One region of the Lysobacter sp. HA18 genome, then DNA from elsewhere that is predicted to be linked to it. Evidence: predicted binding sites of a transcription regulator. Region 1 holds the regulator's gene; each other region holds the start of a gene.

The links. Region 1 encodes HrcA, which represses chaperone genes, less so after heat shock. Its sites were predicted from a motif close to TTNGCACTCNNNNNNNNNGAGTGCNAA; they were not measured.
Region 2: groES (co-chaperone GroES) is a predicted target of HrcA. The motif match lies at 2,108-2,134, and genes of this name have one in related genera.
Region 3: rpoH (RNA polymerase sigma factor RpoH) is a predicted target of HrcA. The motif match lies at 1,839-1,865, and genes of this name have one in related genera.

The regions. Positions count from the first base shown of each region.
Region 1 is NZ_JBSRZL010000001.1:1,753,632-1,758,059, reverse strand. It holds gene dnaK (molecular chaperone DnaK) at 1-346, opposite strand, end outside; gene grpE (nucleotide exchange factor GrpE) at 446-979, opposite strand; gene hrcA (heat-inducible transcriptional repressor HrcA) at 1,053-2,108, opposite strand; gene recN (DNA repair protein RecN) at 2,193-3,869, shown strand; gene ACVWWW_RS08795 (hypothetical protein) at 3,974-4,351, shown strand; gene fur (ferric iron uptake transcriptional regulator) at 4,406-4,428, opposite strand, start outside.
Region 2 is NZ_JBSRZL010000001.1:808,164-812,591, forward strand. It holds partial or broken gene ACVWWW_RS04025 (protein-disulfide reductase DsbD family protein) at 1-852, opposite strand, end outside; gene cutA (divalent-cation tolerance protein CutA) at 845-1,168, opposite strand; partial or broken gene ACVWWW_RS04035 (helix-turn-helix transcriptional regulator) at 1,430-1,603, opposite strand; gene groES (co-chaperone GroES) at 2,193-2,480, shown strand; gene groL (chaperonin GroEL) at 2,543-4,183, shown strand.
Region 3 is NZ_JBSRZL010000001.1:3,132,774-3,137,201, reverse strand. It holds gene ACVWWW_RS15220 (alpha/beta hydrolase) at 1-595, shown strand, start outside; gene ACVWWW_RS15215 (LacI family DNA-binding transcriptional regulator) at 606-1,643, opposite strand; gene rpoH (RNA polymerase sigma factor RpoH) at 1,876-2,760, shown strand; gene ACVWWW_RS15205 (hypothetical protein) at 2,903-3,229, shown strand; gene ACVWWW_RS15200 (RNA 2'-phosphotransferase) at 3,229-3,825, shown strand; gene ACVWWW_RS15195 (metallophosphoesterase family protein) at 3,828-4,292, shown strand; gene ACVWWW_RS15190 (peptidoglycan-binding protein) at 4,332-4,428, opposite strand, start outside.

The DNA of each region.
Region 1 (4,428 bases):
TCTGCTGCGCCGCCATCTTGCGGCCGTCGGCAGTTTCCACCCACGCGTCGCCGTTCTCGTGCTGCGAGATCTTGTACGGAACGAGGCCGATGTCCTTCTGCACTTCGGCGTCGGTGAACTTGCGGCCGATGAGGCGCTTCACCGCGTAGAAGGTGTTCTTCGGGTTCGTCACCGCCTGGCGCTTGGCCGAGGCGCCGGCGAGGATTTCGCCATCCTTCGTGTACGCGATGACCGACGGCGTGGTGCGGTCGCCTTCCGCGTTCTCGATGACCTTCGCCTTGCCGCCTTCCATGACCGCGACGCACGAGTTCGTGGTGCCGAGGTCGATACCGATGATCTTGCCCATGGGGTTGCTCCTGCCAATTCGTGAATTCGGGGGCGCTGGGTCAGCGCCGATAAGCCGTATCTATGGACCGCTGGCGCCGGTTCAAGGCGCCGGACGCGATCAGGACTGCGCGATCACCACCAGCGCGGGGCGCAACAGCCGCTCGTTCAGCAGCCATCCCTTCTGGTAGACCTGTACGACGTGGTTGTCCGGCGTATCGCCGCCCGGAACCATGCTCATCGCCTGGTGGTGGTCGGGATTGAACGGCTGGCCCTTCGGGTCGACCGGGACGAGACCGTTGTCCGACGCCACCTTCAGCAGCTGCCGGAGCGTGAGTTCCATGCCCTCGCGCAGCGCGCCGGCATCGGCCGACGCCTGCGAAAGGCCGGCTTCAAGGCTGTCGATCACCGGCAGCAGCTCGCCGAGCAGGCGCTCGTTGGCGAACTTGCGGGCGGTGTCCATGTCGCGCGCGATGCGGCGACGCTGGTTCTCGAGCTCCGCACGCTCGCGCAGCGACTCCTCGCGAAGTCGGGTGAGTTCGGTGGTCGCGCTCTCGAGCTGCGTCTGCAGCACAGCGCAGCAATCCTTCACGCCTTCGCCGGCGGACGGCTGCGCCGGGTCGGCGCCGGGTTGCACGGTCTGTTCGGTGGTCATCGCAGGCCTGTCTCCTTCGCGCGGGTCGCGCGCCGGGGCCAGCTATGGGGCCGACGACCGTCGATTCAAGGCGTCAGGCGCCGCGATCGCCCGTGTTCAGCGCATCGCCGAGGATGTCCGCCGCGGCCTGCACGACCGGGATCACGCGGTCGTAGGCCATGCGGGTCGGGCCGATCACGCCCAGCACGCCGAGGACGCGGCCGCCCGAGCCATAGGGGGCGGTGACCAGCGATACGCCGTCCAGCGGCGCCAACCCGGTTTCCTCGCCGATGAAGATCCGCACGCCGGGCGCCTGCGCCGTGCGCTCCAGCAGCTGCAGGATCTCGCGCTTGCGGGAGAACGCCTCGAACAGCTCGCGCAAACGCTCGATGTCAGCCAGCTCCTGAACGCCCATCAGGCGCGTCTGGCCGGCAACCAGCATGTCCTCGTCGCCCGGCACCAGCACCTGCTCGGCGAGTTCGATCGAGCGGTCCATCAGGCGATGCAGTTCGTCCTGGGCGGTGCGCATTTCGTGCAAAAGGATCGCGCGGATCTCAGCCAGCGGCCGCCCCGCGAAGTGCTGGTTGAGGTAATTCGCGACGCGTTCCAGCTCGCCCGACTCGAACGGCCGACGCGCCTGGATGATGCGGTTCTGCACGTCGCCATCGGAGAACACGAGGATCGCGAGAACGCGCTGTTCGTCGATCTGGACGAAATCGATGCGTCGGAACGCGAACTGCTCACGCCCCGGCACGCTGACCACACCGACGAAATGCGTCATCGCGGACAGAAGTTCGGTCGTGCTGCCGAGCAGCGCCTGCGTACCGGAACCGGGCGGCAGTTCGCCGCGCAGCCGGGCCATCTCGCCGTCGGGAAGCGGGCTGACCTGAAGCAGCGAGTCGACGAAGAGCCGGTAGCCCTGCGCCGTCGGGATCCGGCCGGCCGACGTATGCGGCGCGCTGAGCAGGCCCGCGTCCTCGAGGTCCGACAGGATGTTTCGGATGGTCGCTGCGCTGACGTCGAGCCCCGCATGGCGCGCCAGCGTCTGCGACCCCACCGGCTCGCCGTTGCGGATGTAGCGCGCGATCAGCGTGCGCAGCAACTGCCGCGCGCGGGGATCCTGGCTGGGGTCGAGGGGACGGCGGCTCATGTCGGACCTATAAGCTGCGGGCAGCGGGCGTGCAAGCGATGTCGTCGCTTCGCGTGCGACGCCGGGCCGGGCACAATTCGCGCCATGCTGACCCAACTCTCGCTGAAGCAGTTCGCCGTCGTCACGGGGGCCGAACTCGAATTCGGACCCGGCCTCACGGTGATTTCCGGCGAAACCGGCGCCGGCAAGTCGTTGCTGGTCGACGCGTTGGGGCTAATTTCCGGCCTGCGAGCGGACAGCGGCGTCGTCCGCCACGGCGCAGATCGCGCCGAACTCGCAGCTGCGTTCGACCTCGCCGACGCCGTCGCCGCACGCGACTGGTTGCGCGAGAACGAACTCGACGACGAAGACGAACCGGGCACCTGCCGCATCCGTCGCGTGATCCGCGCGGACGGCGGGTCGAAGGCGTGGATCAACGGGCGACCGGCGACGATCGCGCAGCTCACCGAACTCGCCGGCCACCTCGTCGAGATTCACGGCCAGCACGAGCACCAGGCGCTGCTTTCGCGCACCAGCCAGCTCGCGCTGCTCGATGCGTTCGGGCGCACGGACGGAGAACTCGCGCAGGTCGCGACGGCCACGGCCGCGTGGAGCGAGCTGCTGCGCGAGCGCGATCGCCTGTCGTCGCAGGGCGACGTATCCGATCGCATCGAATGGCTGCAGCACCAGCTCGACGAACTCGAGCGCGAAGACATCGAGCCGGACAGCATCGAGAAGCTGCAGTCCGACCATCGCCGCTTTGGTCACGCGACCGCGCTGATAGCGGCCTGCGACAACGCGTTCTCGCGCCTCGGCGGCGACGACGGCCCGTCGATTTCGCGGGTTCTCGGCCAGGTGCGCGCCGAACTCGCGCGCGCGACCGAGCATGAACCGCGACTCGGCGAAGTCGACGGCATGCTCGATCTCGCGACCATCCAGATCGACGAAGCCATCGCCGCGCTGGATCGCGTTCGCAGCGACCTCGATATCGACCCGGACACCTTCGAACGCCTGGAACACCGCTTGGGCCGCGTGCATGAACTCGCACGCAAGCATCGCGTGCAGGCCGAGCAACTCGCTATGCGTCGCGATGCGATCCGCGACGAGGTCGAAGCCTTACGCACAGCCGGGGAGCGCCTGGAAAAGCTCGACGGCGAGATCGCGCGCGCAACGTCCGCATGGCGCGACGCGGCATCGAAACTGACTTCCGCTCGCACTGCAGCGGCTCACTCGCTCTCGTCGCAAACGACGACGTTGATGGGCGAACTCGGCATGGGCGGCGGCACGTTCGAAGTTGCGTTCGAACCGACCACTACGGAACGCCCCGACCCGAACGGCGCGGAACGCATCGAGTTCATGGTGAGCGCGAATCCCGGTCAGCCGACGCGCCCGCTGCGCAAAGTGGCATCCGGCGGCGAACTCGCGCGCATCTCGCTCGCAATCGAAGTCGCGTCGCTCGGCCTCGATGCCGTGCCAACCATGATCTTCGACGAGGTCGACACCGGCATCGGCGGTGCGGTCGCGCACATCGTCGGTCAAAAACTGCGCGCGCTTGGCGATCGCCGGCAGGTGCTTTGCGTCACCCATCTGCCGCAGGTCGCGGCGCAGGGTCATTCGCACTACCGCGTCATGAAGTCCAAGAGCGATGGCGTGACGCAGAGCGAAGTCGTCGCGCTGTCGCCGGCCGAACGTCAGGACGAACTGGCACGCATGCTTGGTGGCGCCGAACTTACGCGCGAGGCTCGCGCAGCGGCGAAACGTCTTCTGCAGGATGTGAGCTGACGCGCGGGCCGTCGTTATCAGTGATACTTCGCACCTCACGCGACACGGATGCCGCGTGGCCCACGGCATTCGCATACACCGGGCCACTCACCAAGGACGATGAAATGAAGACGACATTCTGCGTTGCCGCACTGGCTGCGCTACTCCCGCTGACCGCAAACGCGGGCATGTTTAGGGCGTCGACGCCAGACGAAGGCAAGCTAAAGACCCGCGCTGCCGACTCAATTGGCGTTGAACCCGACGAGATCGCGCTGTCAGACGTCGAGCAGGACGGCACCACGACGCGGTTCAAGGCGGCTCTCGCAGACGGCACCCTATACCGCTGCACGGTCGAATCGCCGAGCGGAATTGCGAAGTTCGCGACCTGGGGGCAAGCCGATACGAGCGACGCGATGTGCAGCAAGCGGCCGGGCTCGGGCAAGGGACCCGAACCGCATACGAATGCGCTGCTGGATGCAGCGAAAAAGATGCAGAAGCCCTGACTTGCGCCGCCCCGGCCGTGTCGCGGTCGGGGCGGACCCGTTATCCGCAGACGTTTAGCCCGTCTTTTTGCGCCGCA
Region 2 (4,428 bases), 950 kb from region 1:
CATCGGCGGATAGCAGATGCCGTCGTTCTGGCAGCCCTGGAAGCGTGCGGTGAGCTTGAGTGCGCGCGCGGTCGTCGCGGTGCGCGTCACCGGCAACGTCAGATCGACCGGGTCGAAATACACCGCGACGTCGCCGAAATGTTCGTCGCGATGCATGCGCGCCTGCGGCCAGCGCGGTGCGCCGAGCGCGAAGCCCGCTGCGCGCGAAGCGGCATCGAGCTGGAACGTGGTGCGATCGCGATACAGGTAGTAACCGGGTGCTGGCGAGAAGCGCACGAGCACGGTGTTCGACGTGCCGGGAATCGCTTCAAAACGGAACGCCTCTTCGGCCGGCAACGGTGCGGCGTCGACGCCCGCGGTCGCGCCGCGTGCAAGTGCGAACGGCGAGCGGCCGAGTGCGGTTGCGGGCGCAGCGTTCGCGGTAGGCAGGTCGACAGTCAGGCGCCGCGTCTGCGGGGGATAACAGACGCCCGCATCCGCGCAGCCCTGGTACTTGATCGTCACCACCGTGCTCGCGGCAGACGGCGTGCCCGGCAGCGTTGCGACGAGCGCATCGCGATAGGTTTCGACGTCGCCGAAGAATTCGTCGTGATGTGCATCGCCCTTGGGCAGCCGCACCGCGCCCGCGTCGAAGGCGGCGTCGGCCTGCACGCCGATGCGGTGGCGATACAGGTAGTAGCCCTTCGCGATCGTCCAGCGCACTTCGATCGCGCCGTCGGTGTAGCGCGCGCTCGGTACGAACACGCTGTCGACCGGCGGCAGCTGATCGGGCGTGATCGCATGCGCGCGCAACGACACGGCGCCGAGGAGGAGGAAACAGATGCCGGCGATCCGGCGCAACAGGTCAGGCATTCGGTCGGCTCTGGGCGATCACCCAGTCGAGGTAGGCGGGTGCGCCGGCCGTCGCATCAAGCGCGAGCAGTTCGGGCACGTCATAGGGGTGCAGGGCCTGTACGCGGGCGGCGACGTCCGGGATGCGGTCGTCCGCCGTCTTGATCAGCAGTAGGATCTCGTCCGCGCGTTCGACGCGGCCTTCCCAGCGGTAGGTCGAGCGCAGGCCGGGCAGTTGCTGCACGCAGGCGGCGAGGCGTTCGTCGACGAGCGCCGTGGCGATGCGATCGGCCGTCGCCGCGTCCGGGCAGGTGCAATGAAGGACGACGGCGTGCATGCGGCGATTGTAGCGAGCGGCTGCGCGCGGCCTCAGGTTTCGCGCTTGGAACTGCGCGAGCGGCCGGTGCGCAGTGCGGCCATCTGCTCCATCAGTTCGACCAGCGGCGCCTGGCTGCGTGGCGGCAGGCTGCGGAACGCAGTGAGCATGCGCAGCTCGAGGCGGCTCGTCCACCATCGTGGCGTCCACTGCGGCGACGCCGTCCATCGCGTCGTCGGCCGACAGCGCCATGCGGCCGCGACCCGTCGCGATCCATTCGAACTGCACGCCGGTCACCGTGGCGACCCGGCGCAGGTTGGACATGCTCGGGCTCTTGCCCTGCACGGCCTCCCAGTGGCTCACGGCGCTGCGCTGGACCCCGACGGCCTCGGCCAGCGCCGACTGCGACAGGCCGGCATGGCGACGGGCGAGGCGTATTCGCTGCTGGGAATTCATCGAAAGTGACGCTCCACGTCAGTGAAAATGACGCCCGAGGGCCGAGTTTACCGTTTTTCACCTCGCTACCAATAAAACCGGCATGAGGTGCGCTTCGGGTCACACTATTGGATGAAGGGTGGATGAAACCCGGGAATGAATACGATTTCATAAATGTCCGGTTTCCATCCGCTACCGGAATCGGACGTCTCTATCGGTAGCGGCGGGGTGGCGCGGGTGACGTGGACCGCCCACAATCGCCCCACGTCGACAGGGACCGTCGGCAGACATGGGGTCACGGGTTCTTGGGGAGACGCGCCGGATCGCGCGAGCTCGGATAGCCATCCTCAAAAGCCGAGAGCGCGTTTCTTCGGGACGCGCTCTTTTTTTGTCTGCGCGATTCGTACTTGTGACGACCGTAGGCCTCGGGCCCATCCGAACTTTTTCGCCCGCTCGCCCTTGAAAGCCGCGAGGCGCATCCCATATCCCGCCCCGTCCGCGATGCGGGCGCATCACGCCCGGTGTTTGGCACTCGCGGGCGTCGACTGCTAAAATTCCCCGTCTTTCGCTGTAATTTCAATCACTTAATCGCTTAGCCGGAGGTTCGTGCATGAACATCAAGCCGCTCTACGACCGCGTGGTCATCAAGCGCATGGAAGAAGAAAAGGTCTCGGCCGGTGGCATCGTCATCCCCGATTCGGCCACCGAAAAGCCGATCAAGGGTGAAGTCGTCGCGGTCGGCGAAGGCAAGGCCTTCGACAACGGCAACGTGCGCGCGCCCAAGGTCAAGGTCGGCGACAAGGTGCTCTTCGGCAAGTACAGCGGCACGGAAGTGAAGCTGGACGGCACCGAGTACCTGGTGGTGAAGGAAGACGACATCTTCGCGGTCCTCGGCTGATCGCGTCCTTCCGTACCCGCATCTCCTTTTTGAACACTTTTAGCTGACAGAGGTAATTGCAAATGGCTGCCAAGGAAATTCGTTTCGGTGAGGACGCGCGCGCCAAGATGCTGCGCGGTGTCAACGTGCTCGCCAATGCCGTCAAGGCAACGCTCGGCCCGAAGGGCCGCAACGTCGTGCTCGAGAAGAGCTTCGGCGCGCCGACGATCACCAAGGACGGCGTGTCCGTCGCCAAGGAGATCGAACTGGCCGACAAGTTCGAGAACATGGGCGCGCAGATGGTGAAGGAAGTCGCGTCGCGCACGTCCGACAACGCCGGTGACGGCACCACGACCGCGACCGTGCTCGCGCAGGCGCTGATCCGCGAGGGCATGAAGGCGGTCGCCGCCGGCATGAACCCGATGGACCTCAAGCGCGGTATCGACAAGGCGGTCACCGCTGCCGTTGCCGAGCTGAAGAACATCTCCAAGCCGTCGAGCACGTCCAAGGAAATCGCGCAGGTCGGTGCGATCTCGGCCAACTCCGACCAGAACATCGGCGACCTCATCGCGCAGGCGATGGACAAGGTCGGCAAGGAAGGCGTGATCACGGTTGAAGACGGTTCGGGCCTCGAGAACGAGCTCGACGTCGTCGAGGGCATGCAGTTCGACCGCGGCTACCTCTCGCCGTACTTCATCAACAACCAGCAGTCGATGCAGGCCGAACTGGACGACCCGTTCATCCTGCTGCACGACAAGAAGATCTCGAACGTCCGTGACCTGCTGCCCGTGCTGGAAGGCGTGGCCAAGGCCGGCAAGCCGCTGCTGATCATCGCCGAGGAAGTCGAAGGCGAAGCGCTGGCGACGCTCGTCGTCAACACGCTGCGCGGCATCGTCAAGGTGTGCGCGGTCAAGGCGCCGGGCTTCGGTGATCGTCGCAAGGCGATGCTGGAAGACATGGCGATCCTCACCGGCGGCACCGTGATCTCCGAGGAAGTCGGCCTGCAGCTCGAGAAGGCGACGATCAAGGATCTGGGCCGCGCGAAGAAGGTGCAGGTCTCGAAGGAGAACACGACGATCATCGACGGCGCCGGCGAAACCGGTGGCATCGAAGGCCGCATCAAGCAGATCAAGGCGCAGATCGAGGAGACCTCCTCCGACTACGACCGCGAGAAGCTGCAGGAACGCGTTGCCAAGCTCGCCGGCGGCGTTGCGGTGATCAAGGTCGGTGCGTCGACCGAGATCGAGATGAAGGAAAAGAAGGCGCGCGTCGAAGACGCCCTGCACGCCACGCGTGCGGCGGTCGAGGAAGGCATCGTTCCGGGCGGCGGCGTTGCGCTGCTGCGCGCCAAGGCTGCGATCAAGGGCCTGACCGGTGCGAACGAAGACCAGAACCACGGCATCCAGATCGCCCTGCGCGCGATGGAAGCGCCGCTGCGCGAGATCGTGACGAACGCCGGTGAAGAGCCGTCGGTCATCGTCAACAAGGTCGTCGAAGGCAATGGCGCGTACGGCTACAACGCCGCGACCGGCGAGTACGTCGACATGATCGAGGCCGGCATCCTGGATCCGACCAAGGTCACGCGTACCGCGCTTCAGAACGCGGCGTCGATCGCCGGCTTGATGATCACGACCGAAGCGATGGTCGGTGAGCTGCCGAAGAAGGACGAGCCGGCCATGGGCGGCGGCGGTGGCATGGGCGGCATGGGCGGCATGGACTTCTAAGTCCCGCTTTCCGCTGCACCGCAACACGAAAAGCCCCGCGCAAGCGGGGCTTTTTCTTTGCGCCACCGGCTGCCAGCCCCGCTGGGCGTAGCCGGTCAGGAACATTTCCGACCGTTCGTCGTGCGGCCGAGAGAATGTGACCCGTGTCGCGTTTCGTGAAGATAGGCTAAATCACGGCTCCCGCTCCGTCCTGTCCGGCGCGGGAGCTGCGTTCAACCGCCGTCCAGTGGCTCCCCTCCCCCGAA
Region 3 (4,428 bases), 1.4 Mb from region 1:
TTGCCTCGCCGGCGAGGGCATCCTCGCCTTGGTCGCGGACTACCGTTTGTGGCCTCGCGCGGGCTTCCCGGGCTTCGTCGAGGACGGTGCGCAGGCGGTCGCGTGGGCGCGACAGCACGCCGGCGAGTACGGCGGTGATCCGCGGCGCCTGTTCGTGGCCGGGCATTCCGCAGGCGCACAGGTCGCCGCGCTGATCGGCACGGACGCACGCTGGCTCGCGCCGCAGGGGATGCAGCCGCGCGATCTCGCCGGCGTGATCGGGTTGTCCGGCCCGTACGACTTTCGCATCGGCCCCGATCTCGCGCCGATCTTCGGCCCGCCCGCGCAGTGGCCGCTCGCGCAGGCGGTTGGTCAGGTCGACGGCGACGAGCCGCCGTTCCTGCTGGTGCATGGCGATGCAGACACCACGGTCGGCGTCGCGCAGAGTCGCGAACTCGCGCGTCGACTTAGCGCGCAGCACGAACCGGTGTCGTTGGTGATCCTGCCGGGCGGCGGGCACCTGGCGACGATCACGGCGCTCTACGACCCGTCGCGCAACCCCGAAGTACTCGCGTCGATCCGGCGCTTCGTCGATGCGCCGCGCGCCGCGCAGTAGGTACGGCGCGCTACCCCGAGACGAACGACGACTTCCGCACCATCAGCGACGCGGGCAGCATCGCGCTCTCCGCCTGTTCATCGCGCACGAGTTGCATCAGCGTGGCGACCAGCAGCTGACCCGCACGCTGCGTGTCCTGCACCACCGTGGTGAGCGGCGGGGTGGCGAAGCGCGCCGTCGGGATGTCGTCGAAGCCCACGACGGAGACGTCGTCGGGAATGCGCAGGCCGGCCTCGCGGAGCGCGCGCATGGCACCGAGCGCGATCAGGTCACTCGCAGCGAATACCGCGTCGAACGGGCGACCACGCGCGAGCAACTGGATCGCGGCGGCATGGCCCGATTCCTCGCTCGTTTCGGCATCCACCTGCAACGCGCGGTCAAGCCGCCCGAGGCCGGCGTCGACCATCGCCTGCTCGCAGCCCGTGTAGCGATCGAGGAACTCCGGGTAGTGGCTGGACGCATGGCCGAGGAAGGCGATGCGTCGCCGTCCGCAGGCGATCAGGTGCTGCCCGGCGAGCTGGCCGCCGTGCACGTTGTCGCAGCCGATCGACACGCCGGGCTGGTCGTCGGCCACCGCTCCCCAGCGCACGAAATGCGTGCCGCGTTCGACCAGCGCCGACAGCTTGTCGCGGTAGAGCTCGTAGTCGCCGTAGCCGAGCAGGATCAGCCCGTCGGCCTTCATCGAGTCCTCGTAGTCCGAATGCCAGTCCTCGGACAGCTGCTGGAACGAGACCAGCAGGTCCTGCCCGTGGCGAGCGCAGGCGCGGGTGATCGAGCCGAGCATCGACAGGAAGAACGGGTTGATGTGCGACTCGTCCGGCGTCGGGTCCTCGAACAGCAGCAGGGCGAGGGTGCCGGACTTCTGCGTGCGCAGGCTCGACGCGCGGCGGTCGACCTTGTAGTTGAGCTCGCGGGCGACGGCCTCGACCCGCTTGCGGGTCTCCTCGTTGACCAGCGGGCTGCCGCGCAGCACGCGGGACACGGTCGCCTGCGAAACCCCCGCCCGGTAGGCGATGTCGAAGGAGGTCGGCCTGGTTCGCTTGGTCATTCGGGCGGCAGTGTAGCCGCCGCCGGTCACGACCACGGGACCCTGTCATCGGTCAGGGCTGGAAAAGCGGCTCGCGCGCCCGCATGCCGAGGATTCAGCTCCATACCGCCGGTTTTACGCGTCATGAACGGTCCGATTGAGAGAATTCCGCTTTCGTCGTCCCATGGATGCAACGGTCCGGAACTCCCGGACCCTTTAGCAGTCCAATAACCCGACTGCTAACCTAGAGCCTATGACCCAGACAGCCACTACCGCTCTCGTTCCCAACAGCCTGCCGGCCGTGTCGCCGGTCGGGCTGAGCCCGCTCGGCTCGCTCGAGGCCTACATCGGCGCGGTCAACCGCATCCCCGTGCTCAGCGTCGACGACGAGCAGCGCCTTGCGCGCCGCTACCGCGACGACGAGGACCTCGACGCCGCCCGCGAGCTGGTGCATTCGCACCTGCGCTTCGTCGTGCACGTCGCCCGTGGCTACAACGGCTACGGCCTCGGCATCGGTGACCTCATCCAGGAAGGCAACATCGGCCTGATGAAGGCGGTGAAGCGCTTCGATCCCGACCAGGGCGTTCGCCTGGTCAGCTTCGCGGTGCACTGGATCCGCGCCGAGATGCACGAGTTCATCCTCAAGAACTGGCGCATCGTGAAGGTCGCCACGACCAAGGCGCAGCGCAAGCTGTTCTTCAACCTGCGCAAGAGCAAGACGCGCCTGGGCTGGATGAACGCGGAGGAGGTGCGTGCGGTCGCGGCCGACCTCAACGTGTCCGAGCGCGAAGTGCTGGAGATGGAGTCGCGCCTGTCCGGTCGCGATATCGGTTTCGATGCGCCGGACGATGGCGACGAGGACGGCCCGCCGTCGCCGGTGGCGTATCTGCGTTCGCAGGGCGAGGACCCGTCGCAGCTGTACGAGCGCGAGGACGACGAGGGCAGCAAGCTCGACGTGCTTCGCGACGGCCTGTCCGAACTCGACGCGCGTTCGCGCGACATCATCCGTCGTCGCTGGCTGGACGAGGACAAGGTGACGCTGCAGGAACTCGCCGACGAATACGGCGTGTCGGCCGAGCGCATCCGCCAGATCGAGGCGAACGCACTCAAGAAGATGCGCGCGCTGTTCGCAGCGTAAGCGGCGACACAGGTGTCACGGTGAGCGGCCCGGGAAACCGGGCCGTTCGCATTTGTGCGTCTGCAAACGTCGACTCGAACCGCCGCTCACGCGCCGCGTTCGACCGATTCGCTATATCGAAGTGCCCCATCGGAGCGTCGCCATGGATCCGACCCCGCCAGCGCCTGCTACGCATCTCGACGCCGCCACTGCGGCCGCGCAGGTCAGCCTTCGCTTCGAGCGATGGTTCGCCGAACGAGAACTCGGCCTGCCCGCGGAAACGCGCGCGGAGTTCATCGAGATGGGCATGCAGGCCCTGCAGCGTTGGCCCGATCGCTCGACGGGCGACGTGCTCGACGAACTGATCGCGGAACTCGACGAGCGACTCGCCGCGATCGCCAATGAGGAAGGTCGCAGCGGCGATGCACGCGAGCCGGCGCGCTCCGGGCTCAGTCGATTGTTCGGTCGACGCGGCAACCGCCCGCACTGATGCGCCCGGAGCTCGTCCGCCAGAGCCGCTTCATCAGCCGCGTGCTGCGGCATTCGCCGCAGTCGATCGGGCTGTCGCTGGACGACGCGGGTTGGGCCGATATCGATGGACTGCTCGCGGCCGCCGCACTGCATGGCGTTGCGCTCGATCGCCTGACGCTCAACGAGATCGTCGCGAGCAACGACAAGCAGCGCTTCGCCGTCGATGCGAGTGGCACGCGCATCCGTGCGAACCAGGGACACTCGATCGACGTCGATCTCGGCCTCGTCCCGGTCGAACCGCCGGAACGCCTGTTCCACGGCACGGCGACGCGGCATCTGAAGTCCATTCTGCGCGACGGCCTGCATCGCGGCCGGCGTCGTCATGTGCATCTCTCGACCGATGCCGACACCGCTAGACGTGTCGGCGCGCGTCATGGCGTGCCTGCGGTGCTCGGCATCCGCGCGCATGCGCTGCACACGGCCGGGGAAATGTTTTATCGCTCGGACAATGGCGTCTGGCTGGTCGAGAAGGTGCCGCCGCGCTTCATCGATTATCCGGTCGATGCATCGCCACGCGGTGCGAACGACGGCGCTTCCACGGCGCCGGACGCCTGACGATGCGCATCGGATTGATCGCCGACACGCACGGCCTTCTGCGGCCGGAGGCGATCGAAGCGCTGCGCGGTAGCGACCACATCCTGCATGCCGGTGACATCGGCGCCGCGTCCATCCTCGACGCACTCGCGGACATCGCGCCCATAACGGCCATCCGCGGTAACAACGACACGGCCGACTGGGCACGTGGTCTACCGGATGCACGGACGGTGCAACTCGGCGGTGTCGCCATCTACCTCTTGCACGACATCAAGACGCTGGCCACGTATCCACCGAGCGAACGCGTCGACGTCATCATCGCAGGACATTCGCACCGCGCGACGATCGAAACGCGTGACAGCTATCTGCTCGTCAATCCAGGCAGCGCGGGTCCGCGACGCTTCAAGCTGCCGATCAGCGTAGGCGAGCTGACGATCATCGACGGCCGCGCGAGCGCGACCATCCTTCCGCTGTCGATCAATACATGACAAGCGCGGCCGGACGACGCGTCCGGGCCGCGCTGCGCATCAATGCGCCAATGCCGGCGACGGCGCGACGTGCGGCTGGGCCTGCGTGAATTGCGGATCCTGACGTCGCGCCTGCATGTTCACCGCCGCCTCGTGC